3 regions of the Priestia sp. ABM2_011 genome follow, and region 1 is predicted to be linked to each of the others. Evidence: riboswitches for the same ligand, from Rfam matches in the RefSeq annotation. Region 1 holds a riboswitch; each other region holds the start of a gene.

Region 1 (9,807 bases):
ATGCTGTCGTGCTTCAAACGGAGAGAGGGTTCGTAAAATAGAAGGAACCGTAAATGTTTTTGCGATCTTCCCCGGCTTGGCTGAGAATAAAAAGATTCGGCTGCTCATAGCAATGGCTTCGCCGATATCGTGCGTGACCAAAACGGCCGTTTTTTGATAGGTCATCAGTGTTTTGGAGACAAGTTCTTCAAGCTTGAGTTTTGTTTGAAAATCAAGTGCTGAAAAAGGCTCATCCAAGAGTAAAATAGCGGGGTCAATGGCAAGTGTTCGGACTAAAGCGACGCGTTGTCTCATGCCTCCGGATAACTGGTGCGGATATAGGTCATCTACGTCCTGTAAACCAATTTCTTTTAGAAGTGAAAGTGCTTTACTCTCTGTTTTATCTGTTAGCTGTCCGCGAATTTCAAGCCCAAGTAAAATATTTTCTTTAATGGTTTTCCACGGAAACAAATAATCTTGTTGAAGCATATAACCGATGTTTGGGACTGATGTTCCGATATTTTCACCGTCTATTGTGACAGAGCCGGACGTTGGTTCAATCAAGCCTGCAATAATCGATAGAAGCGTCGTTTTTCCACATCCGCTTGGGCCGAGAAAGGAAACGAATTCTCCTTCTTCAATAGACAAATTAATATGTTCAAGTGCAGTGGTAGCAGACTTTGTCGTAAGGTACATATGTTGAATATCTTGAATGTGAAGTTTTGTCATATTACTCCCTCATTGCATCTTTTGCGAATTTTGTGTTGACTAGCTTGCTGTGATCAATGTGTCTTGGAAGTTCTCCAGATTCGTCCATGATTGTTTGTAAATGATCCCACTCTTTCTCATCTAATAAAGGGTTAGTTGCAAAGGATTTTTGCGATTTATAGCGGTCAATAACAGTTTTTAGCGTGTCTTTAGGTGTATCTTCAAAATACGGTGCAACCACTTCAGCAATTTCATCTGTGCTATGTGTATTCACCCATTTTTGTGCTTTGTAAATAGCTCGAGTAAATTTAGCTGCTGCTTCAGGGTTATCTTTTAAATAGCTTTCTTTGGCCATAAATGTTGTATAAGGAACTGTTCCTGATTCTTTTCCGAAGGAAGCAACGATATGTCCTTTTCCTTGTTTCTCTAAAATACTAGCCGTTGGCTCAAATAATTGAACGTAATCTCCAGTACCAGAAGCAAAAGCATTCGCAACGTTAGCAAAATCAATGTTCTGAACGAGTTTTACATCTTTTTTAGGATCAATATTATGCTGTTTTAACACATATTCCCCTACCATTTGCGGCATGCCGCCTTTGCGCTGACCAAGAAACGTTTTGCCTTTAAGCTGATCCCATGAAAATTGATCGACCTTTTTACGTGCTACTAGAAATGTTCCGTCGGTTTGGGTTAGCTGTGCAAAGTTGATGACGGGATCACTAGACCCTTGTGCATATACGTAGATTGACGTTTCCGAGCCGACTAAGGCGACGTCGATGCCATCAGATAAAAGTGACGTCATTGTCTTATCTCCGCCCCAAGTTGTTTTTAAATCTACCTTTAGTCCTTCTTCTTCAAAAAAGCCTTTTGAAATAGCGACGTACTGGGGAGCATAAAAGATAGAGCGAGTTACTTCGCCGACACGAACCGTTTGTACAGATGTTGTTTTGCTGCAGCTAATTAGTGGAATGAGTAAAATCATAATAGCAAGCAAAGAAAAAAGCCATTTAATTGGTTTCATAAAGCAAACCTCCTTAAAGTAATAAAATATTTTATGATAATGTATGTAAAGAAGTGGAAGAAGGTGAGTGCCTATATAACTATGTGGAAAATCAAAGAAGTAGTAGTCAACGACTGAAAGTAAACCTTAGCGGAAGAAAGTAGGCTAGTTATATAAAGAATGGAGGAAAAAAATGAAAGATGGAACAATTCTTCATAAACAGCGTTTCCCATCATCAAATCCTCGCGTGACGCTGTGGGTGATTACATATGCATGTCAAGGGCTTAAGATTAAAGGAATGCTTGCAGAGCCAAAAGAAAAAGGAATGTATGACGGCTTTTTATACTTAAGAGGAGGTATTAAGAACGTAGGAACGGTTCGCCCTGCTCGACTCATTCAATTTGCTTCACAAGGTTTTATTGTGATGGCTCCGTTCTATAGGGGAAATCAAGGAGGCGAAGGAAACGAAGATTTTGCAGGAGATGATCGTTACGATGCTTTTGCTGCTTACGATTTACTGAAACAGCTCCCTAACGTCCACCATGACCGCATTCATATTTTTGGGTTTTCACGAGGGGGAGTGATGGCTTTACTCACAGCCATTGAAAAAAAAGACAGCCGTTCTCTTGTGCTATGGGGAGGCGTCACGGATATGGTGCTGACATATGAAGAAAGAGAAGATTTAAGAAGAATGATGAAGCGGGTGATTGGAGGAACTCCTTCTAAATATCCTGAAAGATACGAATGGAGGACACCTTTGCATCGTGCTCATCTCGTCGAGCCGCCGGTCTTGCTTATTCATGGTTTAGAAGATAAAAACGTCTCAATTGATCATTCCTATCAGCTCGAATCTAAACTAAAGAAGTCCAATAAAAAAGTTACCAGCTGGTATTTTGAAAACTTTCCACATGCTTTTCCACCAAAAGAAAACCGAGAAACGGTAAAGAAGTTAACGAAGTGGATGAAAGCGCAATAAAAGATATGCTACGATAGAAAAAACAAGTAGAATAACAGTGAGGAGTGAGAGAAAATGGGGATGCCGCTAGAATTAAATACAATGATTGTGACAAAAGGCAACGAAAAGCGTGTAACAGATAACATTTTTCAAGTTGAGAAAAAAGGATATCGTTTGTATCCGTTGGATATTCCATTAAACATTCACAAAACGAAAAATGGAGAATGTATTGGAACTGCTGTTGTGCGTAAGGTAGAAATGGAGCAGGAAAAAACCATTGTCACATATGAACTGACAAAATTACATTCGACTAACTAAAAAACCGATCGTCTATAAGACGATCGGTTTTTTATTAGACTCTAGGTCCGCCTAATGTTGAAATGTCCGATGCTACATCATTAAAACGCTTGAAGTTCGCTTTGAATTTAGCGGCAAGTTCAGTTGCTTTTTGGTTATAAGCTGTTGCATCGTTCCATGCTTTAGAAGGCTGAAGCACTTCATCAGGAACTCCCGGAACATGAGTTGGAATCGATAAACCAAAAATAGCATCTGTTACTGTTTCGGTATTAGCTAGTTCTCCTTCAAGAGCTGCTTGAACCATAGCTCGAGTGTAACTTAACTTCATTCGTTCACCCACGCCGTATTCACCGCCGGTCCATCCAGTGTTTACAAGGTAGACATTTACGTTATGTTCATCGATTTTCTTTCCTAGCATTTCTGCATAAGTTGTTGGAGCAAGAGGTAAGAAAGGCTCACCAAAGCATGTAGAGAAAGTAGCCTGTGGCGATGTTACGCCGCGCTCTGTTCCAGCTAACTTACTAGTGTATCCGCTCAGAAAATGGTACATCGCTTGTTCTTTTGTAAGCTTGCTGATTGGAGGTAAGACGCCGAAGGCATCAGCAGTTAAAAAGACAATAGCTGTAGGGTGCCCAGCAACGCTTGGCAATACCGTATTATCAATAGAGTCAATTGAATAAGCGGCACGAGTATTCTCTGTTAAACTATTATCATTGTAATCTGCTACTTTCGTATTTTGATTCAACACTACATTTTCCAGTACTGCGCCGAAGCGAATTGCATTAAAAATTTGCGGTTCTTTTTCTTCGGAAAGCTGAATGCACTTCGCGTAGCAGCCTCCTTCAATATTAAATACACCAGAGCTTGACCAACCGTGCTCGTCATCTCCGATTAAACGACGGTTTGCATCAGCAGAAAGCGTTGTTTTACCCGTTCCAGATAAACCAAAGAATAATGCAACGTCACCTTCTTCTCCTACGTTAGCAGAACAGTGCATGGATAGAATATTGTTTTGAGGAAGCAAGAAGTTCATCACTGAGAAAATGGATTTTTTCATTTCACCAGCGTATTCAGTTCCTCCAATTAGCACAATGCGTCGCTCTAATGAAAGAATAATGAAGGTTTCCGAATTCGTCCCGTCTGTTTCAGGGTCAGCTTTGAACGTTGGAGCTGCTACAATTGTAAACGGCTTCACATCATCATTTGTTTTTTGTTCAGCTGAAGGGCGAATGAATAACTGCTGAGCGAATAGGTTGTGCCATGCAAATTCATTAACTACTTGAATTGGTAACTGATACTTTTTATCAGCTCCAGCATATCCATTAAAAACAAAAAGTTCATCCTGCTTCTTTAAGTGGGTTAAGACTTTTTTGTATAGCGCATCGAATCGCTGAGCAGAAATTGGCTGATTGACGGGTCCCCATTCAACCGTTTTTGAAGATACAGCATCGCTTACAATAAATTTATCCAAAGGAGAGCGGCCTGTATATTTTCCGGTTTCGACTGACACAGCACCTGTAGAAGTCAGCGTTCCTTCGCGTCGAGCTAGAATTTTTTCAACAAGTTGTGGAACAGATAATTGGTGTTTTGTTGTTTTTAATTGAAGCAAACCATTTAATTCGATAGACATATCAACAGTACTCATGTGCACTACCTTCCTTTTTTAGCTATTATTTATTCATTAATGTTTGAAATTTATAATTAGTATAACACATTTATTTAATTATTCTATACTATTTAACTAAAAATGTTTGTGTATTATAAAAAAATGTACGTTATACCTATTTTAGACACATGTATATGTGCTAGAAGCGAAAAAAGTGAAGCTATTTCAAGTGAAAGCCTTTTTTTGGTCTGTCTTGTTAACCAAACTTCGTGATCATTCTTAATAAGGTATACTATTTTTAAATTTGAGTATGTTACATTAAAACAGATTCAAACATAAAGAGATGATTTCCATTTGAATGTTGTTGACAGTGAAGCGCTTTTTCATGTATTATATGTCCTTGAACGGATACTCTCTTATCCCGAGCTGGTGGAGGGACAGGCCCTGTGAAACCCAGCAACCATCGTCATTTTTTTGTGTAGACGATAAGGTGCTAACCTGATGCAAGGGCACAACCTTGATCGATAAGAGTGAAAGGCTTATGTAGAATTTGATACCTTTCCTCGATACAAGGAAAGGTTTTTTTATATTTTTTAACGTGTAATGAAAATAAGGGAATGAGTACCGTATCACAATGTATCGTATTTATAAGGAGGAAAACTGATGTCAACACAACGTCGTCTGTTCACGTCAGAATCTGTTACAGAGGGACATCCCGATAAAATTTGTGACCAAATTTCTGACTCAATTCTTGATGCTATCCTAGCAAAGGATCCAAATGCTCGTGTTGCTTGTGAAACAAGCGTAACAACTGGTTTAGTTTTAGTAAGCGGTGAAATTACAACTTCTACTTACGTGGATATTCCTAAAACAGTTCGTGAAACAATTAAAGGAATTGGCTATACTCGTGCAAAATACGGATTTGATGCTGAAACTTGTGCAGTATTAACATCTATCGACGAGCAGTCAGCTGATATCGCTGCTGGTGTAGACCAAGCGTTAGAAGCACGTGAAGGTCAAATGTCCGATGAAGAAATCGAAGCAATCGGAGCTGGAGACCAAGGGTTAATGTTTGGTTATGCATGTAACGAAACAAAAGAATTAATGCCTCTTCCAATTTCATTAGCTCATAAACTTGCTCGCCGTCTAACAGAAGTACGTAAAGAAGAAATTCTTCCTTACCTTCGCCCGGATGGTAAAACACAAGTAACAGTTGAATATGATGAAAACAACAAACCTGTTCGCATCGATACAATTGTTATTTCAACTCAGCATCACCCAGAAGTAACGTTAGAGCAAATTCAACGTAACTTAAAAGAATATGTAATTAATCCAGTTGTTCCAAATGAGTTAATTGATGAAAATACAAAGTATTTCATTAACCCAACAGGACGTTTCGTAATCGGCGGCCCTCAAGGAGATGCTGGTTTAACTGGTCGTAAAATTATCGTTGATACTTACGGCGGATATGCTCGTCACGGCGGCGGTGCATTCTCTGGTAAGGACGCAACAAAAGTAGACCGTTCAGCAGCTTATGCAGCTCGTTATGTTGCGAAAAACATTGTAGCAGCTGATCTTGCTGATAAATGTGAAGTACAACTAGCATATGCAATTGGTGTTGCACAGCCAGTATCTATTTCAATTGATACATTCGGTACAGGAAAAGTTTCTGAAGAAGTACTAGTAGATGTAGTACGCAAAAACTTTGACCTACGTCCAGCAGGCATCATTAAAATGCTTGATTTACGTCGCCCAATTTATAAGCAAACAGCAGCTTACGGTCACTTTGGTCGTACAGATGTGGAGCTTCCTTGGGAGTTCACAGACAAAGCTGAAGCATTAAAAACTCAAGCTTTAGCTAAATAATAAAAAAATCTCCGTGAAAACGGAGATTTTTTTATGCCCATTGAATACCTTCAGCAGATTTTTCTACGACATCTTCATATTCTGAAAGCAAATGCTGAAAAATGGCGTCCCATGATTGAGTAAGAGCATAGTGTCTCGCTGCATGGCTAAAGTGAAGCCGCTGGTGCAAATCATCAAGTAAACCTGTAATAGCCGAACTGAATTCTTCTAAGGAGTGAGGTTTGCAAAGGTAGCCGTTTCGCCCGTGCTGAACCATCTGTTTAACTCCTCCTGCATTTGCTGCCACCACGGGAGTTCCAGAAGCAAGAGACTCCAGTACGACATTTCCGAACGTTTCTGTTTCTGAAGGGAAAACAAACAAATCAGATGAAGAATAGATATGAGCAAGTTGCTTACCTTCAAGAAAGCCTGTAAATGTCATATGCTCAGATGCTTGCTGTTGCATTTGTTCTTTTAAAGGACCATCTCCCACAATAAGCCAGTGAACTTGGTGGCGGATATGATCAGGTAAAGATCGGGCAATTTTTAGTAAAAAATCAGCGTTCTTTTCTTTAGCTAACCTTCCTACATACGTTAAGATGTAGGGTTTTTTTATATTATATTTAATACGAATATCAAAGCGGTCATAGTGGGGATGGAACAATTTGTGATTTACCCCTCGCGACCAAATAGCTACGTTGTGAAACCCTTGTTTTTCTAGCTGCTGTTTGGTCACTTCGGAGGGAGCGAATAATTTTTGTACAGGTTTATAAAACCATTTCATATATTTTTGCAGTGGTACACGCATTTTTTCAAGTTCATAGTGAGATAAATAATCATCAAAATTGGTATGATAAGAGCCGACAAGAGGAATACCTAATCTTTTCCCGTAATAGGAGCCGCAAAGCCCCATTGTAAAAGGAGTGGCCAAATGAATAAGAGAAGGGTTGAATTCCTGCAGCTGCTTTTTAATTTTTAGAACGTTTGGCAATGAAAAGCGGCTGTTTGGATAAAGGAAAAACGGCATGCTAGGCGAGCGGTGAACGTATGTTGAAAACGACCGATTATGAGCAAATTCAGGAGCAAATACCTGGATGGGAATTTGCTTTGATTTGACATACTGAGTAAATTGATAAAGTGTTTTAGCAGCTCCGTTAACTTCCGGAGCAAATGTATCTGTAAATAAAGCAATTCTCATGAGTACTCCTCCTATCAATTAGACTAAAAATATGTTCAGTGAAACAGCACCTGAAAAGATGCCGAGTATCAGGCCTACCATGACATCCGTCGGATAGTGCAGACCGAGATAAATTCTTGAAATGCCTACCGTTACTGCAAGCGGCAAAAGAACGGCAGCGAAGGCTGGGTAAGTAATCATCAGAGGGGTAACTAACGAAAAAATAGCCGTTGTATGCCCCGATGGAAATGAATGATCTTTTAATGGATTTTCTAATACTTTTGTATGCTTTAGTTGAATATAAGGCCGTTGTCTCGGATATAGCTTCTTAGCAATGGCAACAGGAATATGGCTAACGGCTAGAGAAAACGCACAGGCGTAAGCGACGGATGAAGGATGCAGAAATAGCAGCAAGCACGCTATCACAATGGTAAACGTGGCTCCGCCGGCATGAGTTAGTAAACGTAAAAATCTATTTAAGTGCTTTCGATCAAAATGTTGATTTACACTTTTGAATAATCGGCATTCGGCATCGTATACATACTGAATTAACTTGGCTTTCATAGAGTCGCTCCCTTTTTAATAAATACGTCTTTATTATTCAGTTTAATCTTTAATTGTGGAGGCAGTACTAAAACGATGTAAATTAATATGGAAATTTCTTTACAATTGTGGAGAGAATAGAACATGATTAGAGAGTTTGTGGAGATACTAAAAAAATTCCCTCAGTATGACTTTCTGAGGGAACGTTTCCTTTATAATGAAGAATCAGATTTCTTAATAGACTTATAATACTGCCCTTTTTCTACATATTCTGTACGAATGCGCTGCATATCTTTTAAATCCTCCTCAGTCAGAGTGCGGATTACTTTAGCAGGTCGACCGAGTGCGAGAGTATTAGGTGGTATTTTTTTACCGGGAGGCACTAAACTTCCTGCACCGATAAAAGCACCTTCACCAATTTCCGCACCGTCTAAAATAATAGAGCCCATGCCAATGAGCGCGCGTTTGCGGATGATGGAGCTGTGTAAAATAACTTGATGTCCTACTGTCACATCATCCTCAATAAGCAAAGGAGCATTTGGGCTTTGATGGAGTGTTGATTGATCTTGTATATTTACTCGTTTCCCTATAATAGTAGGTGAAACATCTCCTCTAATAACGGTGTTAAACCAAATGCTGCTTTCTTCACCAATGGTGACATCTCCAGTAATCGTGACATAGTCTGCGAGGAAGCAGCTGGGTGCAATATTAGGCATTTTTTCTTTATACGGATAAATCATCAAATCATCTCCCTTTATTAGTTGAAAAAAAGTAGTAAATCTTCTAATGTAAGTGTACAAAGGTTTTTAAAGCAGGTAAACAAAAAAAGGAAGAAGGAGTAACTCAAATGCATAAATGGGAAGCAGTAAATCCAAAAGGCGTTATTGTCATGGTCCATGGAGCAGCGGAGCATCACGGGCGCTATCGCTGGCTGATTGAGATGTGGCGTTCGGTTGGAATGCACGTAATCATGGGAGACCTTCCTGGCCAAGGCTTAACAACGAGAAGAAGAGGACATATCCTATCCTTTGATGAATATGTATATGAAGTGGAAGAATGGGTACGTGAAGCGCAAAAATATGATTTGCCTATTTTCCTGTTAGGACATAGTATGGGAGGACTGGCGGTTATTCGTACGCTGCAGACAAAAAATCTTCCTATATGGGGTGCGATTCTTTCCTCACCTTGTCTAGGATTAAAAGAGCAAGTACCAGCTTACTTAGATATGTTATCTAAAGGATTAAATAAAGTCATGCCGAACAAACTTTTTGATTTGGGTCTTACTGTTGAAAAAGCAACAAGAAATCAAGAAGTTCGAGATGAAGATGAAAACGACTCACTGTACGTTACAAAAGTTTCTGTAAGATGGTACCGAGAATTGATTCAAGCTGTTAACTTAGCTTTTAAAGATATCGATCGTTTGCCGGATGTTCCGCTTCTTGTGATGCAGGCAGGAGAAGATAAAATTATTGAAAAGCTGATTGTTAGACAGTGGTTTGATGAAATAGAGCTAAGTGAAAAAATCTACAAAGAATGGTCTCAGCTGTATCACGAAATCTTTAATGAGCCTGAAAGAGAATACGTTTTTACATACGCGAAAAGCTTTGTTGATCTTCACATTTAATGAGTGCTGTCAGAAATTGAGGTGAAAATAAATGAAGATTCCGTCTCGTCCTATTTCATTAATGAGAAAAATT
Region 2 (9,807 bases), 110 kb from region 1:
CCTTGAAGTGCTTCAATATCTCCTAAATCTATACTATCATCATACTCTTTACCTTGCATCATGTCAGAGAAGATATGGGCCATTTTAAACGCTTTGTCTACTTCTTGACCTTTAATTGCTTGTGTCATCATTGAAGCTGATGACATTGAAATTGAACATCCTTCACCTTCGAACTTTGCATCCACCACTTTGCCGTCCTCTACTTTTAAAGAAAGTTCAATGCGGTCTCCGCACGTCGGGTTATTCATATGAATGTTCACAGTATCTTCATTCAATGTTCCACGATTACGCGGGTTTTTATAATGGTCCATAATTACTTGACGATAGAGAGTATCTAAATTATTAAAAGCCATTTGTAAAATACTCCTTCGTTTTTATTAATGATGACACCAATTTATCTACTTCTTCTTCCGTGTTATACAGATAGAAGCTTGCACGTGCAGTAGACGATACGTTTAAATATTTCATCAGCGGCTGCGCACAGTGATGACCTGCACGAATCGCAATTCCATCAGCGTCTACTACTGTTGCAACGTCGTGCGGATGCACATCTTCAATATTAAACGTCACAACACCCGCTCGCTCTTTCGGTCCGTAAATCGTAATTCCATCTACTTGCGATAAGCGATCCAGTGCATATTGCGCTAGCTTGTGCTCATGTGCTTGAATGTTATCTAAACCAACTTCTTCTAAGAAATCAATCGCTGCACCTAAACCAATTGCACCTGCAATGATTGGCGTACCTCCTTCAAATTTCCAAGGAAGCTCTTTCCACGTTGATTCGTATAAGTTTACGAAGTCAATCATTTCGCCGCCAAACTCGATTGGTTCCATTTTTTCAAGAAGCTCTTTCTTTCCATAAAGAGCGCCGATTCCAGTCGGTCCGCCCATTTTATGTCCAGAGAAAGCAAAGAAATCACAGTCTAAATCTTGTACATCCACCTTCATGTGAGGCGTACTTTGCGCACCATCCACAACCATTACTGCACCGTTAGCGTGTGCAATTTCTGCAATTTCTTTTACTGGGTTAATTGTACCCAATACGTTAGATACTTGCATAATCGATACAATTTTTGTGTTAGATGTAATCGTGCTTTTTACCTCTTCTAGTGAAAGTGCATGATCTTCTGTTAGTGAAATATATTTTAACGTTGCACCTGTTTCCTTGGCAACTTGCTGCCAAGGAATGATGTTACTGTGATGTTCCATATAAGTAATCACAATTTCATCACCAGGTTTAAGATTCGCACGGCCATAGCTTGCAGCTACTGTATTAAGAGCTGTCGTTGTACCGCGCGTAAAGATAATCTCTTCCGTTGATTTTGCATTAATAAACTTACGAACCTTTTCACGAGCGCCTTCGTATCCGTCTGTTGCTCTTGTACCAAGCGTGTGAACACCTCGGTGTACGTTTGAGTTATATTCTTTGTAATACTTCTCAATTGCTTCAATTACAGCAAGCGGCTTTTGTGAAGTTGCTGCACTGTCTAAATAAACGAGTGGGCTGCCATTTACCTCTTGGTCTAAAATAGGAAATTGTTTACGAATATCAGAGATATTCATTATCGAACTTTCCTCTCAATTAAATCCGTTAATTGTTTTTTAACCGTTTCGATTGGCAACTCGTTTACCACTGGTGCTAAGAACCCGTGAATAACTAGACGTTCTGCTTCTGTTTGCGGAATACCGCGGCTCATTAAGTAGTAAAGCTGAATTGGATCTACGCGTCCAACAGATGCAGCGTGTCCTGCTGTTACATCATCTTCATCAATTAGAAGAATTGGGTTTGCATCTCCACGTGCTTTTTCACTTAACATTAACACACGGGATTCTTGCTCAGCGTTTGATTTAGATGCACCGTGTTCAATTTTACCGATACCGTTAAAGATTGAAGACGCGCTTTCTTTCATAACGCCGTGTTTTAAAATGTAGCCTTCAGAATGTTTTCCGAAGTGTACGATACTTGTTGTTAAGTTTTGAGACTGCTCTCCACGTCCAACTGTTACCGTTTTTGTATCTCCATATGAACCGTCGCCCATTAGATACGTTGTATTTTCTGAAACTGTATTTCCTTCACTCATTAAGCCTAAAGCCCACTCAATGCGACCATCTTTGCCCGCTACGCCGCGGCGGTTCACATAAGTAGTTGTACCTTTAGCTAAGTAGTCAACAGCTCCAAACGTTACTTTTGCATTGCTGTTAGCGAATACTTCCGTCACGATATTGACAACACCGTGTGACTCTTCAGCAGTAGCAATGTAGTTTTCTACATATGTTACTGAGCTGTTGTCTTCAGCTACAACAATAACATGGTTGAATAAAGCTGCTTCTTCATCTTCACGGACAAATACAGCTTGAAGAGGCTCTTGTACTTCTACATTTTTAGGAACGTATACAAATACACCCCCGTTTAATAACGCTGCGTTTAATGCAGTTAAACGGTGCTCATCTACTTTAACTCCGTCTTTCATGAAGTACTTCTCAACAAGGTCGCTATGCTCTTTAGCAGCTGTTTGAATATCTGTGAAGATAACGCCTTGAGATTTTAGCTCTTCTGTTAACGTTGAGTATGCAGCTGTTTGGTCACGCTGAACATATAGATTCTTAACCGCTTCTGTATCAATCAGTGCTTTAACCACTTCTGGAAGCTCGTCTACAGATGAGATTGTGCTTGCCTGTGAAGTGTGCTTGTCAAAAGCAGTAAAGTTCCATTTCGAAATGTTTGTTTTATCTGGCTTTGGAAGTGCAAGATCTTCTGCTTTCGCAAGAGCTTGTAAGCGAAGATCTAGCAGCCAACTTGGTTCATTAGCTTCTTTTGAAAAGCTGCTGATGTACTCTTGATCAAATGGTAATTTCGTATCAATAGTCATAGAGATCCTCCTAACTCTTAAGCTTCTTGCTCTACAGTTTCGTCTTCAATACCTAATTCTTGTTTGATCCAGTCATAACCTTCTGCTTCTAGACGCTGCGCTAATTCTGGTCCGCCTGATTTTACAACACGACCTTGCATCATAACGTGAACTTTATCTGGTGTAATGTAGTTTAATAAACGTTGGTAGTGAGTGATCATTAAGCAACCAAACTCGCTGCCGCGCAGTTCATTAATACCTTTTGATACAACTTTTAACGCATCGATATCTAAACCAGAGTCGATTTCATCTAAAATTGCAATTCCTGGTTGAAGCATCATTAATTGAAGAATTTCGTTACGCTTCTTCTCACCGCCAGAGAAACCTTCGTTTAGGTAACGCTGAGCCATGTCTTGATCCATTTCTAAGAAATCCATGTTTTTGTCTAATTGACGGATGAATTTCATTAGTGAAATTTCTTCGCCTTCTTCACGACGAGCATTAATTGCTGAACGTAGGAAGTCTGCGTTTGTTACCCCGCTGATTTCACTTGGATATTGCATCGCTAGGAATAGACCTGCACGAGCGCGCTCATCTACTTCCATCTCAAGTACATCTTCGCCGTCTAGCGTGATGCTTCCTTGTGTAACCTCGTATTTAGGATGTCCCATGATTGCTGAAGATAATGTTGATTTACCAGTACCGTTTGGTCCCATGATTGCATGGATTTCGCCGCCCTTAACTTCTAAATTAACACCTTTTAAAATTTCTTTACCTTCAATTGCAACATGAAGATCTTTAATTGTTAAAGTTGACCCTGCCATATTAAAACCTCCAGTTATAGACGTATATAGTAAAAAACGATATACCTATATCTTTTTAATTATTCTCATTTTATTCTCATTACAATCTTATAACAAATGAAAACTTATAGCAACCTTTTGACCCAAAAGGTTTTAAACCATTATGTACGTTTTTTAAGACTAAATCCACTCATAAAAAAGTTGCCTTAAAAGACTCGATAGAGCCTTCTAAGACAAGCTTTTTACCCGCTTTATTTACTTAGTGCGTGTGGCTAGTCAGTTCTGAAACACACTCTTGGACAAGCGTAACGGACTGACTCATCGCTGCGCCTCCGCCAAATGCCGCTGATACTCCGCATGCTTCTAAAATTTCTTGCTCAGTTGCACCTTGATCAATGCAGCCTTTTGTATGATAAATCATACAGTACTCGTCTTGAGCTACTACGCTGATTCCTAGCGCGATTAACTGCTTTTCTTTTTTAGAAAGAGAACCTTCTCCAAAACATGCTTCAGTAAACGCATTAAACGTTTTTGTTACTTCCGGCAATTTTTCGCTAAATTTCCCAACACCCATTTTATAATCATGAAGTGCTTGCTCAGTTGAATGACGTGCTTCTTGCTGCATAACGTCAGCTCCCATCATCAGTAAAGTTTTCACGGTTAGTATGCGTGAGAAAAATAAGAGTTATTCGTTTTGATGCATACAAAAAAGCACTTGCCCAGAGTGGGCAAGCGCTTTTCTTCTATTATTTATTTACCGGCAATACTCCGCCTTTGTATTTTTCTTTAATGTAGTCTTGAATTTCTTTAGAGTGAAGAACTTTTACTAAAGCTTTCACTGTATCTTTATTTTCATCACCTTTGTGAACCGTAATGATGTTTGCATATGGGTTATTTTCTTTGCTTTCCACTGCGATTGGATCTTTTACTGGATCTAAACCAGCATCGATAGCATAGTTAGCATTGATAACAACAGCGTCACCTTCATTGTTTTTGTACATTTGAGGTAACAATCCGCCTTCAACATCGGCTTTAAATTTTAAATTCTTAGGGTTTTCTACAATATCTTTAATTTGTGCGTCTGTTTTCTTTACGCCTGGTTTTAATTTGATCACGCCAGCTTTTTCAAAAATCGATAAAATACGTCCTTGCTCTGCTACTGCATCACGCATAATAACTGTGCCGTTTTTCGGAAGATCTTTTAAGCTTTTGTATTTTTTAGAGTAGATACCAATTGGTTCAATATGAATGGCACCGGCACTTACAAAATCATACCCTTTTTCACCTTTATGATCTTTTAGCACTGAATTCATATAAGGAACGTGCTGGAAATAGTTTGCATCAATTTCATTGTTTGCAAGAGCTGTGTTCGGTAAGATGTAATCTTGGAATTTTTTAATCTCTAAGTCAATTCCTTGTTTTTCTAAAATCGGTTTTGCTTGTTCCAAAATTTCAGCATGAGGCGTATTAGATGCACCCACGACAATTTTCTTTTCATCTTTTGATCCATTGTTAAATCCACACGCAGCTAATCCTACTACTAGCGCAGATGTTAATGCTAAAGCTGAAAGCCATTTCTTCATAATAAATAGTCCTCCCTTTATCTTTTATCAATTTTTGCAGTAATCGCATCTCCAATAAGTTGGATAATAAATACAATAATCAAAATTAAGATCGTAGCAGCTAGCGTTACGTCATTATGACTGCGCTGGAATCCTTCTAAATATGCAAGGTTTCCAAGACCTCCAGCTCCAATCACACCCGCCATTGCCGTATAGCCGACTAACGCAATGGTTGTTACTGTCAAACCGGAAATCAAAGCTGGCAGCGATTCAGGTAACAGCACTTTAAAGATAATAGTGCTTGTTGTGGCTCCCATTGATTTAGCAGCTTCAATAACACCTTTATCAATTTCACGCAGACCAATTTCTACAAGACGCGCATAAAATGGTGCTGCTCCAACAATTAAAGCCGGTAACGCTGCATTAGCGCCTAAAATACTTCCTACCAATGCTTTGGTAAATGGAATCAGTAACACAATTAAAATAATGAATGGAATGGAACGAAAGATATTTACAACCGCCGACACAATGGCATATAAAGGTTTGTTTTGCCAAAGCTGTCCTTTGGACGTTAAAAATAAAAGCAAGCCCAATAAAATACCTAGAACAAATGTGGCTACAACTGAAATAGCCGTCATATATAGTGTTTCATTTGTCGCTTGAATAAAATCATCTAAAATAACGTTTGGAAATAGTTTCTCAAGCATTTGTCATTACCTCCACTTCTACCTGCTGCTCATGAATGTATGCAATGACTTTTTCAACTTCTGTTAATTCCCCGTCTAAATGAACGAACAGCGTCCCGTATGAACCTGTTTGTGTATGAGAAATCTTTCCTTGCAAAATATTAATCGTTACATCAAACTGTTTTAAAATCGTTGTAATGAGCGGTTGCTCTGCTTTTCCGCCAACAAACGTCAGCTGAATAATTTGCCCGCTTGGATACAGCTCTTTTACTTGTTCAATCGTTTCAAACGTTTCCTCTGGTTCAGAAATCTGTTGAACGAATCGTTTTGTAATCGGCTGCTTAGGTTTTCTGAATACTTCTAGCACTTGTCCTTCTTCTACTACTGCCCCATTTTCCATAACGGCTACTCGATGACAAATTTTACGAATGACGTGCATTTCATGAGTAATCAATACAATGGTTAACCCTAGCTTCTCATTAATATCTACTAACAGATCTAAAATAGAATCTGTCGTTTGAGGATCAAGCGCTGATGTTGCTTCATCACAAAGCAATACTTTTGGATTGTTCGCTAGCGCTCGAGCAATCCCAACACGCTGCTTTTGTCCGCCGCTAAGCTGTGATGGATAAGCATCTTCACGCCCTTCAAGCCCGACTAGCTTAATAAGTTCGTCCACTCGTTTCATTCTTTTTTCTTTTGAAATCCCTGCTATTTCTAACGGAAAGGCAATATTTTCTCGTACCGTACGCGACCACAAGATATTAAAGTGCTGAAATACCATACTAATTTCTTGTCTAGCTTTTCTGAGTTTTCCGCCTTTAATTTTTCCAATATCATTACCTGCTACTTCGACCGTTCCTGTCGTTGGTGTTTCTAATCCGTTTAGCAAGCGAATCAAAGAACTTTTCCCCGCTCCGCTATAACCAATAATTCCGTAAATTTCACCTTGGTTAACGGTTAGATTCACATTATCAACAGCTGTTACTTGACCGCTTTTGGCCTGATAAATTTTTGTAACGTCTGTTAATGTAATCATATTTCTTCACCTTCTTTAATAAAAACTTAATTATGTTAGGTTGCCCTATAGGATGAAAAAGCCGTAAAACAATTTTCCCCATTAAAAAAGCCTCTCTGCGCATGACAGAAAGGCTCGATATTTAATCCTTTCTCTCATCTTTCAAAGCGCATAGCTTTGCAGGAATTGGCACCATTTCAGTTAGTCTGACGGTTGCCGGGTTTCACAGGGCTCAGTCCCTCCACCTCTCTTGATAAGAGTTCGCAACAATTATTTTGTTTTTGGGAAATATTCATTCATTTATGAACATTCATGAGTGTGATTTTAGCATGTGTCAGATAGGCTGTCAACAGATTTTGTTCTTGGGATAATATCCCAAGATTTCAACAGCCCCAACGGTTCGCTCTCTTTCAACTTCTTCATTTTAAACAAACGTTTGATTATCGAAGCTCCTCGAGTACGTGCTCGATGGAATGAAACGCGTAGAGTTTTTTTACCATTTCACCATTTTCCACTTCAATCAAACAAGGTACGCTTTCAATAGAAAATAATTCTGCTTTTGAAGGCATATAATTTAAATTGCTCATTCCGATGGTTACATCCGGCAGCATCGCTTCTGCCACGGTTAACATTTTTTTTGCCAGCTGACATGTCCCGCAAAAAGGCGTATGGAAAAAGATAAAGGCTCTTTCTCCTTCTTTTAACTGATCATCCAGCTGTTTTTCGCTCCATTCTTGCATGTTGCTCATTCCTTTTATGTTAAAAATTCTGCATTAACATCGATATTGGCACTCAGCAATACTGTTGCTATGTGATGTCTAGGGGCGGCAGCAACTTCTCGGTACATTTTATCAATATATAGATGCTCTGCTTCCGGAAGCTCTCGTTTAAATTGTTTTCTCAGCTTATTCCCTGAATCATCAGAGTCAACGAGTATGTATACCTCTTTGTTAAACGTACAGTCAATAATTTCATCCAGCTTTGATAAACTAATCGTACCGTTTGTACAAATAATTTCAATTGGTTCTCGAATGATATCTTGAATACGCTTTTTATCTGACTTTCCTTCGACAATAATTACTTTTTCAATTTCAATTAGCCCCATTTTCATCACCCATAATCGTCAGTTGTATAGTAACATCATTTCTTTATGCTATACAATATTCGTTAATGTATCACAGTTCACCTGTTTTTTAAAAGAAATTTGCAAGAAAGAACTCTTTTAAAAGGCAGTTTAGGCCATATTATCTCTATAAAACAAGAAAAACAGCGGCAGTTGCCACTGTTTAGCACCATCCTGCTTCTTCATCGCAGTCTGTATATTTTTGCGTTTCACCTTGTTTTTGTACGTCCGCGTATTGATAGAACTTATTATTTTCTTGCGAATATCCTTCTTCAAAGCGGTATTCATTGCCGCTTGTTCCGTAGCTAACTTCACCAATTGGCTGCTTATCAACGTATAATTTCATACCGCCGTCATGAAATTTAGCTGTAACGCGATCTGTAACGTCCATTTTTTGTTTTTCAAACATAAAAAGACACTCCTTTAGCTTGTTTACTAATAGAGTGTCCAGTCAAAAACTTTTCATAAAGACAATTTATGGAGGAATATTATCCTTCGTTTGTCATTTCTTCGTATTGCTCTGCTGTCATCAGCTTGTCTACTTGAGAAGCATCAGATGGTTTGATTGTAATCATCCATGCTTCTTCGTATGGAGATTCATTAACAAGTTCAGGACTATCGCCTAAGTTGTCGTTTACTGCTACAACTTCACCGCTAATTGGTGCGTAAAGCTCAGAAACTGTTTTTACTGATTCAACGCTACCAAACGGCTCGTCAGCTTCTACTGTTGCTCCTACTTCTGGCAGTTCAACGAATACGATGTCTCCAAGCTCAGCTTGAGCGAAATGTGTAATACCTACGCGGACAACGTCTCCTTCTGTTTTTACCCATTCATGCTCTTCAGAATAACGCAAATCTTTTGGTGTACTCATCTTAATCCCTCCAAAATATGTATCGTAATTTGTTTATATAAAAAGCGCCTTCAACGTGGAGAACACTTTCTACAACCTAAAATAACTTCCTATTAACAGTGTAACGTAAAAGGTAAAAATTTTCTATTTGAAAACTTACTTCCACACGTCCTCAAACTGCTCTTCTTTGAAACCAAGCGTTACTTTTTGTCCATCTGTTAGCAGCGGACGCTTAATTAACATGCCATCTGACGCAAGAATAGACAGAAGTTCGTCTTCACTCGCACTGCTTACTTTATCTTTAAGACCTAACTCGCGATATTTTTTACCGCTTGTATTAAAGAATTTTTTTAATTCTAGGCCGCTGTTCTGATAGTAAGCTTGCAGCTGCTCTTTTGTTGGCGGATTTTCTACAATATGAATTTCTTCATATGCTACTCCGTTATCATCGAGCCACTTCTTTGCTTTTCGGCACGTACCGCACTTTGGATATGAATAAAAAAATAATGACATTTCGTCAACCACCCTTTATTTTAAGCTTTTTTCGTATTTTAACACATCCTTTATCATTTACCTAGATAGAGGCTTCTTAAACAAAAAGGAGCTCGCAAAACGAGCTCCTTTTTCCTTAAACTGTGAACTTCTCTACTTCTAGAAGCGTTTTTGCAACCTCGCGCTTTACGCTAATTACATTGATTGGTGTATAGCGAGTTAATTTGCGAAGAGACGAAAGCATGACTCTAAGCGTATCACCTTGTTCAACGCCAATTAACGTTTCTTTTGCATCTGCTTCGATTCGATTAAATGCTTCTTGGCAGAATACTTGCGTGTATTTTAATTTTAAGCTGTTTTGATCTACTCCTGTTTTGGAAATGGCTTTTTCAGTACGTAAAACAGTAGATTCCATTGCATATA
Region 3 (9,807 bases), 3.4 Mb from region 1:
GATAAAGATAATTTTCTACATAGATTTGTTCTGCATCAGAAGCGTTCTTTATCCCTTCTTCTGGATCTAGCTCGATACTTCTCTTTTTAGCTATATAATCCACTAGCGCCCCAAATCCTAAAAGACCGCCTATAATCCCAGCAAATACAATCCATATTGGCAATCGCTTCACGTCCCTTTTCTTTTAATTGTATCAGCTTCAGCGAAACAGGTAAATATTAACATGTTTTCTTCACTTATAAATAAAGCGCTTTTTACCAAATATACGTAAAAAACGTCTTTGTATTTGGTATACTAAACTCACGGCATGTTCTACAGAGAAAGGGGCTTAATTGCATATGAACAAACAGCTTGGAACGTTAATGTTTGTTATTTTTATGGTATTTGTCGGCTTTGGAGTGATCATCCCCATCGTACCTGAAGTTATTAGTGCCACGGGTGCAAGCACGGTCAATTTAGGGATACTAATGGCTAGCTATTCGATCGCATCTTTTATTACCGCACCTTTTTGGGGGAAGCTTTCCGATATAAAAGGCCGCCGTCCCATCTTACTTTGGGGCTTACTTGGCTTTAGCGCAAGCTTTTTTCTTTTTTCGGTGGCAGAAAACTCTCTGACTCTGATGTATACGTCACGCATCATCGGAGGTTTGTTTGCAGGAGCTGTTATTCCTTGTGCTTTTGCATACGCTTCTGATAGTACAGATGAAGAAAACCGCACGAAAGCAATAGGACTGTTAGGGATGTCAATTGGCTTAGGCTTTATTTTTGGACCGGCATTAGGCGGTGTCCTTTCGTCTTTCGGCTTGTTTGTTCCCTTCGTTATCTCTGGTATCTTGTCACTGATTATGACAGCGTTCTCATTCTTTACGTTAAAAGAATCGTTACGAAAAGAACCTGCTGCCAAAATACAGACATCCAGATGGCATGACTTCACGTCAGATTTTCAAGGAGCTATGAAGTATTTATATGTTCTTTCATTTTTAGCTACTTTTACGCTCGCTGGTTTAGAAGCTACTTTTCAATTTTTTCAAATAGCGAAAATCAATGCTACTCCCACGACAATCGGATGGATGTTTATGGCGAGCGGTTTAACTCAAGCCCTGATTCAAGGCGGTGTACTGCAGCGATTTAAAAAAGGAAATGAAAAAAAACTGATGGCTATTGGCTTATTGGTTTCAGCAATAGGATTTACGTCTATTTTGTTATCTTCTAGTGCCGTTAATGCTACCTTATTTCTGTGCATATTTACAGCAGGAAATGCCCTTATTCGTCCTTGTGTCCTCTCATTAATTACGATGAGAACCAAAGTAGGATATGGCTCTGCTTCAGGGTTAACTGCCTCAATGGATAGCTTAGGGCGTATTTTTGGCCCTCTGCTTGGTGCATTTGCCTTTAAACTCAATATGACGCTGCCTTTTATTATCGGAGCAGTTGTCACTTTAGCTGCTTTACTGCTGATTCAGCGTCATACAGCTCTAGATTATTCTGAGCAAACACTATCATCATAGAGGCTGAAACAAAAGTATTTTAGCTGAAGGAGATTCCGAACGATGAATCGAGATTCTTGATGGAGAATCCAACGCGTTCGGATTTTTTTATTGCTATGGTAAACGTAAGTTTCATGTATGTAGGTACTTCTAGCTGGTGATTGGAGGGCAAGGCGAAGACTCCTGCGGAAAGCGAAGCCTTGTAGGGAAATCAACAGCCGATTCCTACTAGCTCATGTAGCCAATTTGTTAGTCTTTGGATTAATCTAGCTATGTCTCAATCTCTTTTCATCGTTACTAACACAAGATTATCCGCAGCTGCAGTGTGTTTTATAATTGAAAACCGATGAGCTTCGTATAGCTTAATCGCAGGTGTATTTTTTTCGGCTGTGGAAACCATACACTCACATTCTGAATATCTTTGAAGTACATATGTTAAAAGACGGCTTCCGATTCCTTTTCGAAAGTAACGAGGACGCACAACAAGGCGGCAAATCGTTAATCGCTCATTTTCTTTTTCAAACGACAGCACGCCTGCTAGCTTACCTTCAATTATTTCTCCGATAAACACTTCCTTGCTTTTCATAACATCTTCTTTGCTTTCTGTAAGCTGAGGAATATCTGAAAAGCTAATGAGCCTTGCTTCTTCTTGATAAGCTTCTACTTGCACAGCTACTATTTGAAGAGCGATATCCACTCTTTGATGTTCGAGGATTTGAAGCATGAAAACCACTCCATTTCTTTCACAAATTTAGACAAATTCCATGTTTTCACTATATCCAAACACCTTCCTTGTACATATTGTATTATGTACCGAATTAGCCAGGAGGTGTTTATATGCATATCACTGCTGAAAGAATTAGAGAAGCAACAGAAGCACTTGCTTCTACTGAGCTTGAAACATTTATGTACCAAGAGCCAACTGCTCTTCACAGACGCTCTCGTCGTCGTTCTACTCGTCGTTCTACTCGCCGCACTACTCGCCGTTCTACTCGCCGCACTACTCGCCGTTCTACTCGCCGCACTACTCGCCGCACTACTCGTCGCACTACTCGCCGTTCTACTCGTCGCACTACTCGCCGCACTACTCGTCGCACTACTCGCCGTTCTACTCGTCGCACTACTCGCCGTTCTACTCGCTGCACTACTCGCCGTTCTAGCCGTCGCCGCTGTCGCTGCGGTTCACCTTGCTGCTCATATCCATGGTTTAATAAATCATTTGGCTGCTGCTTTAAAGGGCATGGCTGCCGTCGCTAACTAACTCTAAAGCAAGCCGAGTCTAAAACATACGCGGCTTGCTTTTTTTAACGATTTCTGTTTTTTATTTTATTTTACATAATTATTCGTTTCATTCTTCTTGAAGGAGAAAACAAAGTATAATAATAGGAAAGACTCTCTCTTAAAAGGAGGACTATCCATGCGCCTATCTTTTGATCACCTTGTTCATTTTTCACCTGATCCTATTAAAGCTCAGAAAGAACTAAACGAATACGGAATCAACGTTATTAAAGGCGGTACCCATGAAAAATGGGGCACTTTTAACACGTTGGCTTATTTTCACCTGAGCTATATTGAGTGGCTTGGGCTTACAGATATCGCATTAGCTCAAACAGTTACAGATAATGACCTTATTCAGCAGCTTGTTAACGAACATACGCCGTTTGGTCATTTTGGGCGATTTGCCCTTCGTACAGATGATATGGATTTGCTCATAACCGAGCTGAAAGACAAGGGCTACACTGTAAAAGGCCCTGTAGCGGGGTCTCGTCAAACTAATGATGGAGAAAGACTTCAATGGCAAATGTGTTTTATTGAAGATGACCATGATGCCCTCCCTTTTCCTTTCTTTATTGAGTGGGGTGAACCAGAAGAAAAACGCAAGCCAAAGCTAGCTGCTCTTTCTTCCCATCAAGCCGGTCAGCTGCAGCTAAAAAACATTTACTGTGCTGTACATAACCTTGAAGAATCCATCAGCAAATGGACAAAACTGCTGGACGTTCAGGCTGGCGAAAGCTACAAAGACTCTTTCCTTGATGCACGTTGTCAAAAACTATATGTCAATGAAGGAAACCTTATTTTTTGCAGCGGAACACAAGGTGTTGTCCATGATACATTAAAAAAAGTTGGAGAGCGTCCATTTTTGGTTGAATTGGATCACGCTCTAACACCGCAACAAATTACCGTACAAGGAGCTTCTTTTAAATTCAACAAATAAACATCCGCGGGCGGATGTTTATTTCTGTGCTTCTTTTATAGCTTGATAAATGAAGTGAGGCAAAATCTCAAAGGAATACTGAACGTCTAATCTTTCGGTCCATTGATGCGCATCTCTTCCCAGCGGTCCAATGTTCAGCACCGGCATCTTCAGCTCCTCTAGCTCTTCTAGCGGGATATGATATCCTTTATTCCATAGAGGCATATTGGCTACTAACGTGTTAAATGTATGAAGCGGGTGCTGCAGGCTGGCATAGCTTAAATCCGAAATTCCGCCAAAATAACTTTGTTCAACTAGCTCCACTTGGAATTGCTCTTTGGCAGCTGCCTGTACGTTTGACAAAATCCTTTGCACAAAGAGATCATCATGTGAACAAACGGCCGGGTAAAAAGGCGGCGTAAAAAATAAGACTATCATCGGAGCTGCTTCTTTACATAAACCAGCTAAAGAGTTTACTAATTTAATGGTTTTATTTCTGTCATCATCTTCTTGTGCCAAAAGTGCCGCTTCCATTTCTTGCACATATTTTTCACCGTGCTGTTTGACTGCATGAGTATAAAGTTCTTCATACGTCCATACGTTCACGTCAAGGGATGAACCCTCCATTCCCACAGCGTACTGCCGAGCAGCTTTATTATAATGTTTTTTCACATTCAAAGCCGCTTTGTCAGCCGATTTCAACAGCAGATCTGTTACTTCTTTAAGAGAGCGGTTTAACATAAATAAATTAAATAATACAACGGCAGAGTGCGGAACTTGAACGGAATACTCTTCTTTTAAATCTTTTTGTATCAGCACAGTAGGAGGTGGACTCGTTTCATCTCTTACTTTTTCGCAAAAATCAACGTTTAGTTCTATTTCTGTTGTTAAATAAGAAGCTAGTAAATTAGCATTCAAACCAGCTAGCGGTTCCCCTACATGAGTTTCTTTTCCATAACACAAAAAGCTTGGCATGATCTTGCCAATCGATCCTGAGTACACATAGTTCGTTTGATCACCAGGATAGCGGCTGAACACTGGTTCTGCATTTAGCATGAGAGAAAAATCCAGCTGATGTTTGCACGCAAGTTCTAAAAGAACAGGCACTGCTTTTCTCATTCCGAGCGAATTTACTTCTTCATCCGGTACCGACAGAAGCAGGATGTTTCCGTCAAACTCTCCGTTGCATGCTCGTTCAATCATACTGATATGCAGAGCAATACCTGCTTTCATGTCCATCGTTCCTCGGCCAAAAAGCCAGTCTCCTTTTACCATATCTTTTTGTACGTGCGCCGGAACTTGTTCCATATCATTATAAAAAGTACTCGTTAACGTATCAGCGTGAAAAGCATCCTTTTTCCACTGTCCATAATCTTGTACATCCACTACATCGTAATGACTGACTAATACAACTGTTTTATTCGTATTTTTTCCTTCAACAAAAGCTGTGACAATCGATCGCCCGTCTCCTGTTGAATGAAGCTCAACTTGCTCGTTTTTTTGAAAGTAAGGCAGCTTCAATAAATACGACGCCATCGATTCAGCCATTTCCACTTCTGCCATCGTTCCTGTCACGCTAGGTATAGAAACCAATTCGCTTACAAGCTTCTTTAACTGTTCTTTTGTTTGATACAAAGATGTTTTGTTCGACATACCCTTCATCTCTTTCCTTTTTCTAAATTTTCCATCAAACAAAACGATTCGTCAATCCCTTTGACAGAGACCCTTTCATTCTATCCCTATGTATCATAGTATGCGCTTCCTTGACGCACATGATAAAAAAAGAGTGCGCGGCTAGGGCTAGCACCGCACACTCTTTTTTTTACTTTTCGTCATCTTCTAAAAAGTCTAGGATACGATCAATAAGCTGTTCGCTTCCTGCATCGTTTCCATGTTCAAGAGACATTTCCATTTCAATGCTCCTTTCATAAAATATTCTTGTTTTATAACATACCACAATTCATTTCGAATGTAACCTTTAATTTGTGTAAAAATTTCGACAATTTATGATTAATTTTAAAACCTAGTGAGTAATGATTATACCCACCAGATTCTTCAATTGTCAAAAAACATGCTTTCTATTTAAAAACACTTTAAAAATAGAGGCGCGAGCAGACTTCTATAAAAGACAGCCTACTCGCTCAAGCTTGGAACAGCATGATGAATAAATTTCTAGTTCATTTGCTTTTTGTACATCTTTAATATCTATGCCTACAGCATATGTACGAACATGGTTTTCGACCACAATTTCATAAAATGTTTCTAATTCACGATAAGCTACTTGATAATGCTTTCCTAATAATTTTACGGCTTCCTTTAATGCTTTCTCTCCTGTATGTGCTGCAACTGCTGTATGACTCATAAAACCCTCTCCTTTTAGAAAAATAAAAAAAACTCATTTTGCTTTGATGCAAAATGAGTTTTTCACCCGTTTTATCACCCAAAGCACATGCTTTGCTGGTAGGAGCACCTTACATTCGTAGGTTGCTGTGGAGTCAAAGAGCCAGATTTCTCGTCCACTCGTGATAACTTTTTTAATTTAAAATTTATTTTATCAAACAATTCCATCCGCGTAAATAGAAAAATAAAAATATTTTAATTTTTTTGGTAATGGAATGAATTCAAAAAGTCAAAGCTTAGATTAGCAAAATAAGAAGCTGCTACAAGTAATGCCTCTTCATTTAATGAAAAAGAAGGATGGTGCCATTCATATTCTCCAGCCGTACCCATCCATACAAAAAATCCTGGTACACGCTGCTGATATACGGCAAAATCTTCTCCTCCAGGCGATTGTTCAGCTTCTACGACTTGATAACTAAGATTCTCTGCAGCGTTAATAACCAATTTTTCCAGCGTATCATCATTGTTTACTACAGGAAGATACGGATACCATTTAACGTCTACTGAAGCCCCGAAAGCTGCTCCAATCCCTTCAGCAAATCGTTTCATAAGAGCCGGTATTTTTTCTCTCGCTTCTTCTTGAAAGGTACGCACCGTTCCTTCAAGCGTTACTTTGTCAGGAATGACGTTCCACGAGCTCCCTCCGTGGATTTGAGTTATGCTGACAACAACATTTTGAAATGGGCTGAGATTACGGCTGACAATGGTTTGTAAACTAGTAACAATTTGACCAGCAGCAGCAATCGGATCTACTGTTTTTTCTGGAATACCTGCGTGACCGCCTACTCCTTTGACGTCAATTTCAAAACGATCAACGCTTGCCATTAAAGGTCCCGATTTGACACCAATGGTTCCTACAGGAAGATTCGGTTTGTTATGCATTCCAAATATCGCTTCTACTCCTTCGAGCACACCTTTTTCAACGAGCATTTTTGCCCCAGAAGCCGTTTCTTCGGCCGGTTGAAAGATGAATCGAACCGTACCGCAAAGCTCCTGCTGACGCTCTTTGAGAAGAATGGCTGCTCCGATTATAGAAGCCGTATGAAAATCATGGCCGCATGCGTGCATAACACCGTTCACTTCAGAAGCAAATGGCAGATTGGTTTTTTCTTCAATTGGCAGCGCATCAATATCAGCTCGAATAGCGATAGTAGGTCCCGGCTTTCCTCCCACAATTTCCGCTACTGCTCCCACGTCTAAATGTAATGCATCCGCTATAGAAATATCGTAGTGCTTTAAACACTTTTTAATACGTTTAGTTGTTTCATATTCTTTCATTGAAAGCTCTGGAAACCGGTGCAGCTCACGGCGTATGTCTATTAGCGTATTTAGTAGTAATTGATCTGTCATATTTATCACTCTTTCACATTTCTTAATTTAGACCACTTCTCTATCTTTTACGACAAAGAGTGTACCTCATTGAATTTTTTATAAAGAAATACGGTCGTATAGCCTTCTGCAAGGTGCTTTTCTTTAGCTTGAACATATCCTTTTCGTTCATACATCTCAACTAACCAAGGATGTTCTTTTGCTGTTCCTAAAGACACACCTGGCGATTTAAACGTATTTTTTATTACCTCTTCCTCTACTAGATGCAGCAGCTTAGATCCAACGCCTTTCCTGGCAAACGACGGGTCCACTGCAAACCACCAAAAGTGTGGAACAGCAAACGGACCTGGATGTTCTCCCCAAGGCATTCGTATAGATACAGTGGCAGCGATTCTTTTATCTTCTTCGTATACATAGCAAAGGTTTTGAGAAATATTTTTCTTAACGAGGGCAAGATCAGCAGTAGCTGCTAAGAAAGGAATGCCTAGCTCTCGAATAGGCTTATATGCTTGTAGAGTTAAGTTCAATAAGTTATCCGCGTCGTCATTTGTTGCCAAACGGAATTCATTTTTCATCTCTTTGTCTCCTTATATAGTACTTAAATATTTTATTTAACTTATAAGTTTACTAAGGATTAAAAAAGACAGACTGCCGCCTTGCGTACTCACTATACAACTGCTTTGATAACGTGTCAATTCTATTTATCGTTTTCTATAAAAGATATAAATAAAACGAATACACGCAGAAAACTGCGCGTATTACGTACATATCAAGATAGACTTCAGGACTCACTTACCGTAGCTTTTAAATTAGCTGCCAACATCACAAGTTCTTCTATAGATGCTAACTCCTCTTGTGAAGCCGCAGCTACTTGTTTAGCAACCTCCGAAAGGGTCATGACGGACTCCATTACTTTGAACGAATACCCATCAATCTCTCCTGTTGCCTTTGTCATTTTGTTCATTTGTTCTTGAGCGGCAAAGACATCTTCCATAATTGTGGAAAACTGTTGCGTTACATCTTCGACAGTGGCAATACCAAGCGTGACTTCTTCCGTATTCACTTCCATGTTTCGATAAGCCCGCTTTGCCTGTACTTCAATTTCTTTTAACAAATGACTGATTTGTATAGCGGACGTTTTAGATTCTTCCGCTAGCTTACGTACTTCCCCTGCCACTACAGCAAAACCTTTTCCATGTTCTCCAGCCCTTGCAGCTTCAATAGCAGCATTAAGTGCAAGAAGATTTGTTTGTTCAGCAATTCTTGTAATCGTATTAATAATGCGGCCAATCTCTGCGGAACGATCTTCGAGTCCCTTTACTTCACTGGTCGATATCTTAACGGTTTCATAGATTTTATTCATTTGATTCGTCACATCTTTCACCGCAACATTTCCGGTAGAAGCATGTTCAGAGGCTCTGTTCATCGATTGTTGTACCTTTGAAGAATGATCAGTCATTTTCTGAAGCAGCTTGGCCATATCCACCATAGCTTGCTCGGTTTCAACCACACTTAGCAACTGCTTATCAGAACCCGCAGCAATATCTTGAATAGACATCGTAACTTCTGTCACAGCTGTTTTTGTTTCCTCCATGCTTACAAGCAATTGCTCTGAGGAATGACTGACCGTGCTCTTTGTTTTACTTATTTTCTGACCCAGCATTCTCATGTGAGTCATCATTTCATTAAATGAAGATATGAGTGTACTAATCTCATTTTTCCCTTTCAAAGGAACAACATCTACAGATAAATCGCCGTTTGAAATCCCTTTCATTGTTTTTGACAAATTTTCAACCGCAATTATGTAGCGACGTATGATAAAATAGAACACGGTAGTTGTAAAAGAAACAAACAGAAATGTAATCACTAGCGTAATCGAAGCTGCTTGCTCTTGTTTCACAATAAGATAATAATTGGTTACTTCAATTACAGTAGATGTTATGGCCATCATGGCTGCAATCATACATAGCATTTTCATGCGTAAACTTTGAAAAGCTTTTTTCATTTTTTCATCCCCTATACAATCTAAAGACATAGAATGTCTAATCTATATTAGTAGTATCGGCATATTTTTATATTTTTTTGTAAAAACTAAAGAAGAATTGAAACAATTATTATTGGCGCTTTTCCACTAAATATTGGAATACATATCTTCCTGCAAGGCGCTGCAACAGCAGTTGATAACTGTCTGATTATTCTTTCATTTGACCAAACTCTACCTTTGCTTATAAAATGAAGATTTGTAGAAAGGAGTACGAAAAATTTTATGTATACGTATCAAACAGGCAATCAAACAATTGACTACAAAATTGAAGTCGTTCCAAATAGAACCGATATCACGGTGCAAATTTGTGACAAAGAAGGGGTAAAAGTTATTATCCCGAGAGGTCTTAATGA

Evidence for each region. Region 1 has a riboswitch for S-adenosylmethionine ahead of metK (methionine adenosyltransferase). Riboswitches for the same ligand answer to the same signal wherever they lie in the genome.
Region 2: another riboswitch for S-adenosylmethionine. It lies ahead of ACXAE4_RS02920 (methionine ABC transporter ATP-binding protein); the one in region 1 lies ahead of metK (methionine adenosyltransferase).
Region 3: another riboswitch for S-adenosylmethionine. It lies ahead of ACXAE4_RS21835 (hypothetical protein); the one in region 1 lies ahead of metK (methionine adenosyltransferase).

Annotation. Positions count from the first base shown of each region.
Region 1 is NZ_JBSWUB010000001.1:658,828-668,634, forward strand. It holds gene ACXAE4_RS03590 (ABC transporter ATP-binding protein) at 1-708, opposite strand, end outside; gene ACXAE4_RS03595 (ABC transporter substrate-binding protein) at 710-1,708, opposite strand; gene ACXAE4_RS03600 (alpha/beta hydrolase family protein) at 1,881-2,663, shown strand; gene ACXAE4_RS03605 (DUF2584 domain-containing protein) at 2,718-2,960, shown strand; gene pckA (phosphoenolpyruvate carboxykinase (ATP)) at 2,995-4,584, opposite strand; SAM riboswitch class I at 4,959-5,076, shown strand; gene metK (methionine adenosyltransferase) at 5,209-6,411, shown strand; gene ACXAE4_RS03620 (glycosyltransferase family 4 protein) at 6,443-7,588, opposite strand; gene ACXAE4_RS03625 (phosphatase PAP2 family protein) at 7,607-8,131, opposite strand; gene ACXAE4_RS03630 (gamma carbonic anhydrase) at 8,323-8,850, opposite strand; gene ACXAE4_RS03635 (alpha/beta fold hydrolase) at 8,958-9,734, shown strand; gene ACXAE4_RS03640 (tetraprenyl-beta-curcumene synthase family protein) at 9,766-9,807, shown strand, end outside.
Region 2 is NZ_JBSWUB010000001.1:548,243-558,049, reverse strand. It holds gene sufU (Fe-S cluster assembly sulfur transfer protein SufU) at 1-353, opposite strand, end outside; gene ACXAE4_RS02950 (cysteine desulfurase) at 343-1,563, opposite strand; gene sufD (Fe-S cluster assembly protein SufD) at 1,563-2,870, opposite strand; gene sufC (Fe-S cluster assembly ATPase SufC) at 2,888-3,673, opposite strand; gene ACXAE4_RS02935 (carboxymuconolactone decarboxylase family protein) at 3,912-4,277, opposite strand; gene ACXAE4_RS02930 (MetQ/NlpA family ABC transporter substrate-binding protein) at 4,399-5,235, opposite strand; gene ACXAE4_RS02925 (methionine ABC transporter permease) at 5,253-5,921, opposite strand; gene ACXAE4_RS02920 (methionine ABC transporter ATP-binding protein) at 5,914-6,939, opposite strand; SAM riboswitch class I at 7,071-7,178, opposite strand; gene ACXAE4_RS02915 (thioredoxin family protein) at 7,359-7,658, opposite strand; gene ACXAE4_RS02910 (toprim domain-containing protein) at 7,673-8,023, opposite strand; gene ACXAE4_RS02905 (YusG family protein) at 8,205-8,450, opposite strand; gene gcvH (glycine cleavage system protein GcvH) at 8,530-8,913, opposite strand; gene ACXAE4_RS02895 (arsenate reductase family protein) at 9,049-9,405, opposite strand; gene ACXAE4_RS02890 (acyl-CoA dehydrogenase family protein) at 9,521-9,807, opposite strand, start outside.
Region 3 is NZ_JBSWUB010000001.1:4,105,806-4,115,612, forward strand. It holds gene ACXAE4_RS21805 (hypothetical protein) at 1-163, opposite strand, end outside; gene ACXAE4_RS21810 (MFS transporter) at 339-1,508, shown strand; gene ACXAE4_RS21815 (GNAT family N-acetyltransferase) at 1,765-2,211, opposite strand; gene ACXAE4_RS21820 (CotG/ExsB N-terminal domain-containing protein) at 2,325-2,744, shown strand; gene ACXAE4_RS21825 (VOC family protein) at 2,905-3,702, shown strand; gene ACXAE4_RS21830 (M20/M25/M40 family metallo-hydrolase) at 3,721-5,334, opposite strand; gene ACXAE4_RS21835 (hypothetical protein) at 5,801-6,043, opposite strand; SAM riboswitch class I at 6,112-6,213, opposite strand; gene ACXAE4_RS21840 (amidohydrolase) at 6,277-7,431, opposite strand; gene ACXAE4_RS21845 (GNAT family N-acetyltransferase) at 7,479-7,985, opposite strand; gene ACXAE4_RS21850 (methyl-accepting chemotaxis protein) at 8,192-9,415, opposite strand; gene ACXAE4_RS21855 (M48 family metallopeptidase) at 9,677-9,807, shown strand, end outside.